2 regions of the Bernardetia sp. MNP-M8 genome follow, and region 2 is predicted to be linked to the other one. Evidence: riboswitches for the same ligand, from Rfam matches in the RefSeq annotation. Region 2 holds a riboswitch; the other holds the start of a gene.
The links. Region 2 has a riboswitch for cobalamin ahead of V9L04_RS19805 (DUF5074 domain-containing protein). Riboswitches for the same ligand answer to the same signal wherever they lie in the genome.
Positions count from the first base shown of each region.

Region 1: linked by a shared signal. The riboswitch ahead of metE (5-methyltetrahydropteroyltriglutamate--homocysteine S-methyltransferase) and the one ahead of V9L04_RS19805 (DUF5074 domain-containing protein) in region 2 are both predicted to bind cobalamin.

Region 1 covers NZ_CP147012.1:821,079-824,298, reverse strand. The annotation lists gene V9L04_RS03575 (AarF/ABC1/UbiB kinase family protein) at 1-185, opposite strand, end outside; gene V9L04_RS03570 (C40 family peptidase) at 453-1,046, shown strand; cobalamin riboswitch at 1,115-1,296, shown strand; gene metE (5-methyltetrahydropteroyltriglutamate--homocysteine S-methyltransferase) at 1,499-3,220, shown strand, end outside.
Region 2 covers NZ_CP147012.1:4,900,754-4,903,973, forward strand. The annotation lists gene V9L04_RS19805 (DUF5074 domain-containing protein) at 319-1,416, opposite strand; cobalamin riboswitch at 1,470-1,776, opposite strand; gene V9L04_RS19810 (hypothetical protein) at 1,827-1,973, opposite strand; gene V9L04_RS19815 (SpoIIE family protein phosphatase) at 2,376-3,220, shown strand, end outside.

The sequences.
Region 1 (3,220 bases), 1.2 Mb from region 2:
CTCAATGTATCATATACATCACTAGCATTAGCATCATCTAATTCTTGACGACTAAGATTTGGGTTTATTGTTTTCTTAGCATAGTGTTTTACGTAATTTGCACCTAATTTTACTCCTGTTTTAGCAAACTTGGCAGCTCTTTGTACTTTGCTAGTGGGTATGTTGTCTTGTGATTTGCGTTCCATAAAATTTTATATATAGCTATCGTTTTTTATAATTTAGTTTTGATAATATCTTTACTATCAATTCACTAACGGTTGATTAAAAGCAATAGTTTTGAAATTTGTATACAATTATCTTTTTTCTTTATTATAGCTTCTTATTTCTATTTCTACCATATCAGGACTACCTTTTTAAAAGTTTGATTTATATCAATTCAATTTGTAAATTAGTATCTTTCAAAATTAAATAAACTATACATTCGTAGGCTAAAATCTTAGAGAATCTCAATTATGAAAGGAATCGAATTTATTCAAGAAAATGGAAAGACAGTAAAAGCAGTCATTGATTTGCGAGTTCATAAAGAACTTTTTGATGAAATTTTTACTCGTTATCAAGCTGAAACTTTAGCGAATCCAAACTCTACTGTTCATACACATTCAGAGGGACATATTTCAGATAATGTTTCTGGAAATCATGATGCTATCGCACAAAAAGCAATTGAAGCAGCTCGTACTTATTTAGGAACACAGCATGTGATGGGAGGAGTTTCTAGCAATGGTTTGGATTGTTCTGGACTTACTCATTTGGCTTTCAAAGAAGCAGGTATAGAGCTTTCAAGAGATTCACGTTCGCAGGCTGTAAGTGGAGTAGACGTTTCTATAGATAATGTAGAAACTGGGGATTTGGTTTTTTTTGCCACAGGAAGCGACCCAAATCGTATTAGCCATGTCGGAATTATTACCAAAACAGGTGATAGTAGAGATGATTTGGAATTTATTCATACTTCTACATCAAGAGGAGTTGTCGAAGAGCCTTTGTTTAGATACGAATATTGGCAAAAAGCGTATCGACATGCTAGACGAGTGATTAGTCCATTGGCTTAAATAAAATAGATGTAGAATTAAATTTTATTACTACCTTTGATACTGAATTATAGTTCTTTGTTATAATTTCTTTATCAAGCGAAAAAGGTTTTACGTTACGTAAATTAATAGGGAATTGTGTGCAAATCACAAGCTGTCCCGCAACTGTAAGTATCTCAATAGTTTTTATCCTTGTTGTCCACTGTCAAAAACGGGAAGGACGGTAAAAATGATACAAGTCAGGAGACCTGCCTTCTTCGTATTTGACAATGCTTTCGTGGAATGAAGCAGTTTGTTGAGTTGGTATATTTTATCTCAAAATAGTGTGATAAATAGTTTTACCTATTTATTTCTATTTAATGGGATAAGTGTGCCTTTTTACTATCTACATTTGTCTTTTCTATCTGCCAAAACATTGTGAATTTGTAAGCAATAAGAACTTTTAAATTATTCATTTATTTAAAAGTAATACCATGCGTACACAAAATTTAGGCTATCCGAGGATAGGTAGTCAGCGTGAACTCAAAAAAGCGACTGAGCAGTATTGGTCAGCTAAAATCAACCAAGAGCAACTCTTGGAAGCAGGCACAACCATTCGCAAACACAATTGGCAAATTCAACTTGATGCCAAAATTGATTTAATTCCTTGTAACGATTTTTCTTTTTATGACCAAGTACTTGATACTACTTTAATGGTCGGAGCAATTCCTCCAAGGTATCAAGAATTAGCACAAGACAATCAAGTTGCTGAAATAGATTTGCTTTTTGCTATGGCAAGAGGACATCAAAAAAATGGGTTTGATGTAACAGCAATGGAAATGACAAAATGGTTTGATACCAACTACCATTATATTGTACCCGAATTTGTAGCGAATCAAAAATTTTCTTGGTTTAGCAAAAAAGTAGTTAATGAGTTTTTAGAAGCAAAAAAAATGAGTTTTACTCCTAAACCTGTTTTGATTGGCTGTGTTTCTTATTTGCTATTGGGAAAAGAAAAAGAAACTGGATTTGATAAAATAGATTTATTACCTAATTTATTGGCTGTTTATATAGAGGTAATAGAAGAATTAATAGCTAATGGAGCAACACATATTCAATTTGATGAACCTTATCTTTCCTTAGATTTAACATCAAAAGAACAGGCTGCCATAACAACAACCTATAATTTAATTGCAAAAAAGTTTCCTCAATTGCACATTATCTTAGCTAATTATTTTGATTGCTATGGTGACAATTTGGGTACTGTATTAGATTTGCCTATTCAGACTTTGCATTTAGATTTGGTGCGTTGTCCTTCTCAACTAGAAGATATTCTGACTACCAATTTTATAAAAACTGAAACCAATCTTTCCTTAGGTATTGTTGATGGCAGAAATATTTGGAAAAATGATTTTCAAAATTCACTGTCTATTATCCAAAAGACTATTGATAAAATTGGTAAAGAAAGAGTTTGGATTGCTCCTTCTTGTTCTTTGATACATTGTCCTTGTGATTTGAGCTTCGAAAACAATGAAAAATCACTAAAACCAGAAGTGAAAAATTGGCTTGCATTTGCCAAACAGAAAATCGAAGAAGTAGTTACACTCAAAGAATTAGCCAATGGCGACAATTTGGAAGTAACCCAAAACAAACTTCAAGAAAATAAAGAGACTAATCAAAAACGTAAAACCTCTACACTAATTCATAATAAAGCTGTAAAAGAGCGTGTAGCTACTATTAAACAAAAAGATACACAGCGAAAATCTGATTTTCAAGTACGAAAGTTAGTCCAAAGAGAATCATTGAAATTACCATTATTTCCTACCACAACTATTGGCTCATTTCCTCAAACGAGTGAAGTAAGAAGTTGGAGAGCAAAATTTAAAAAGGGCGAACTCACTCAACAACAATATGACGATTTGATAGCCAAAGAAACTGAACAAACTATTCGTTGGCAAGAAGAAACCGAAATTGATGTATTAGTTCATGGAGAATTTGAACGCAATGATATGGTAGAGTATTTTGGTGAACAATTAGAAGGATTTGAGTTTTCACAAAATGGCTGGGTACAGAGTTATGGTTCTCGCTGTGTCAAACCTCCTATTATTTATGGAGATGTATTCCGACCAAATCCCATGACATTGCGTTGGACGGCTTATGCACAATCTTTAACTAAAAAATGGGTTAAGGGAATGCTAACAGGTCCTGTTACAATT
Region 2 (3,220 bases):
GTGTAGTATTACAAAATGTTATAATCCCTACGAAAATGCAGTTGCAGAACATGTCAATGCATATTTTGAAACAAGAATTTTACTAGAAACTCAACAATCTTATTTGACTTGGATGAAACAACTGGTAGAGCAAAGTGTACAAATATATAATAAAGAATCAAGAAGAAAATGTTCAAATAAGAACCTATAAAAAAGAAAAATCAGACAGTTTAGAAACTGCCTGATGTATATATAATTTATCTAAAAAACTGTAACACTATTTCAAGACGAGACAACTTCTTTAATAGGGAGAAATAAAATAGTATAAATTTTAGATTCTTAAGGAAGAAAAATAACTTCATTAGGACCTGCACTTGCAGTAAATGTATTTTTTAGAGTTCCTTTATTGTCATATTGTATTACTTCATTTCCTTCTGGACCTTGAAAATTAGCAATTCCTACCCAAATATCACCATTTGAAGGGTCAATACTTACCCCATAAGCACCATTCTGAATAATTGGAGTTGTAGCTTGAGCTGTCGCAGTAATAGGTAACTCATAGATTCCACTGCTAAAATTATAATACAAAATATCTTTGCTTGGATTAATAGCTAAATGTCCACCTACATTTTCACTTCCTGCATTCAATTGAATAGTAGTTTCGATACTATTTGTAGATGTATTTATCTTATAGATTGCTCCAGTTGAAGAACCAAAAGGAGATGCTGTCACCCAAATATCACCATTTTTATCTAAAAGCATATCTTTTGGGCTGTTTGGAGAAATATCAATTGTATTTTCTAATACATTGCTAGAAGGGTTATAAACTGAAATAGTAGAACCAAAAGTATTAGCAACAAATGCTTTTTTAGTCTTACTGTCAAACACTACATATTCAGCACCTGAACTAGCTTCTATTGTAGTAATAATTTTTTTTATTTGAGTATCTATAACCAAAATTTTTGCAGGAATATCTCCAAAATTTCCCCAAGTAGTAATATATGCTTTATTGTTTCCAACATCAGCAAGATAACGAGGGTTTGCAAATTTGAAGGTGGTAGTATCAAAAATAGTTGCCTGTCTTTCGAATGTTCCTCTATGTACAACTTCAATTTTATCACTTCCACTTACCATCAAATAAGCTTCATCTTCCAAAATAGATATAGATTGAAGTTGATCTCCTAAACTATCACCAGTAACGGTCTGAAAAATTTGCTGAGTAACACTATTAGATGTAGAGATGTGTCCAACTGAAGAATTATTCATTCCAAAAACACCTTCATTAACTACTAAATAACCTTGTGCATATTTTCCCTCAAGAATATCAGGAGTATTTTCTCCGTCATCATTACAAGAAGAAAAAACAGAAACTGAAATAAGAACATACAAAAACAGAGTCCAAAAGTTTGGACGTAAATTAGAATTACGAATAGACATAAAAATTAAAAAGAATAAAATAAAATAATGACTCTAGTTTTTTCCCGAACTGAGAGTACAAGAATAGAAAAGGCAGGTCTCCTGACTGATTTGAAAAATTGCTGACCTTCCCACCTAAATCAATTACGAATTATGAAATAATCAGTGTAACTAATTAAAAATTACGAATTGAATAAATTTATAATTAGGCAGTGGTATGTAGAACACAATTATTTTTTGAAGTAGAATTACTTGATAACTATCAAAAAACCAAATTCACAGTTGCGGGTACAGTTACGGAATAAATCACATAAAATGATGACCGTATTCCCTTTTCAGTGTTTTTATATAAAAAACACCACCTTTTCAAGCTGCAAAGGTAGTGTTTTTTGTGAAATGATTTTGTATTATTTTATCGCCCTTTACTAGATTTATCTTATTTGTGTTTCTAGAGCCATAAAATGAGTGACTTCATTAGAATAAAGAGGAAAGATTTGAACTTGACAAGTATAAGGCGTTTTATCTTTTTTATAATTGACAACTGATATTTTAAAAGGTCTTCTTTTTTGAAGGTTCATTTTGATTTCCTTTCTTGATGGTCGTCGGTAGGGACACCAACAACGGCTATAGCTCTTATACTCCTCCAAACGTAATTAGTGAGTGTCTAATCGGAATTCCTATTTGGATTTTGTATGAAATAAGTATTCTTAATTTCGGCTTCTATTCAAAAGAATAGAAATATAGCAATTGCAAAAGCTGAAAAATTAAGACAAATGGAATAAAATAATTTCTAATTTTATATAATTTTTCTAATAAATCAGAAAATTTATAAAACTATATCTATATAATCTAGTTATGTCTCCAACTATTACCTCCTAGCCTTTATACTATTTTTCAATCATTATTTTTTGTATGTTATTTAATAAAAAACAAGCTACAAAGAAGGCAATAGTCATTTTTTAAACTCTCTTAGATAGTTCATGCTAGATTCTATTCCATTTTTACGTGTTCCAAAACACTTAGCTCCTGAAAAGCACCGAGATTTTGCTATTCTTACGATGGTAGGAGTTTTAGGTTTTTCTGCTCATGTAGTATTTTTGATATGCTTTCTGATTTTTGGAGTATATTCAATGGCATATTTTAATATAGCTAGTTGTTTTCTTTTTGCTGTTATTTTTATGGCAAACAGACAAATTGACTCAAATACGTCTACACTATTAACTGTTGCTATAGGAGAAATTATTCTTCACGCTATTTGTGCAGTTATTATTATAGGCTGGGATTCTAACTTTCATTACTATCTCTTTTTGGCAATGATGACTTCGTTTTTAACAGGTCGTGTGGGCATGACTTCTTATTTTTCTAATGGGATTGCTTTTTTTTCTTACCTAGCTCTTTATTTTTATACTTCTAATTTTGCGCCTTTACAGGAAATTTCAGAAACAGGAAAATTTACATTTGGAATAATGAATTTAATAAGTGCTGGCATAATGGTAGTTACAATTACAGCTTATTTCAATTATGTAGCCAGCGAATCAGCTAGAAAATTTATAGCTTCAAACACCGAACTTTCTCAACAAACAGAAGAATTAAAGACACAATCTGAAAAATTAAGTAAAGCCAATACACATACAATGGATAGCATTAAGTATGCCCTGCGTATTCAAGAAGCAATGCTTCCTTCATCAAAGGAATTAACTCAAATTTTGGGAAATGAAAATTATATGGTGTTTTATAGTCCTAAAGATATTATTTCAGGCGATTTTTTTTGGTGTAAAGAGGTAAAAAACAAAAAAATAATTGCTCTTGGAGACTGTACGGGGCA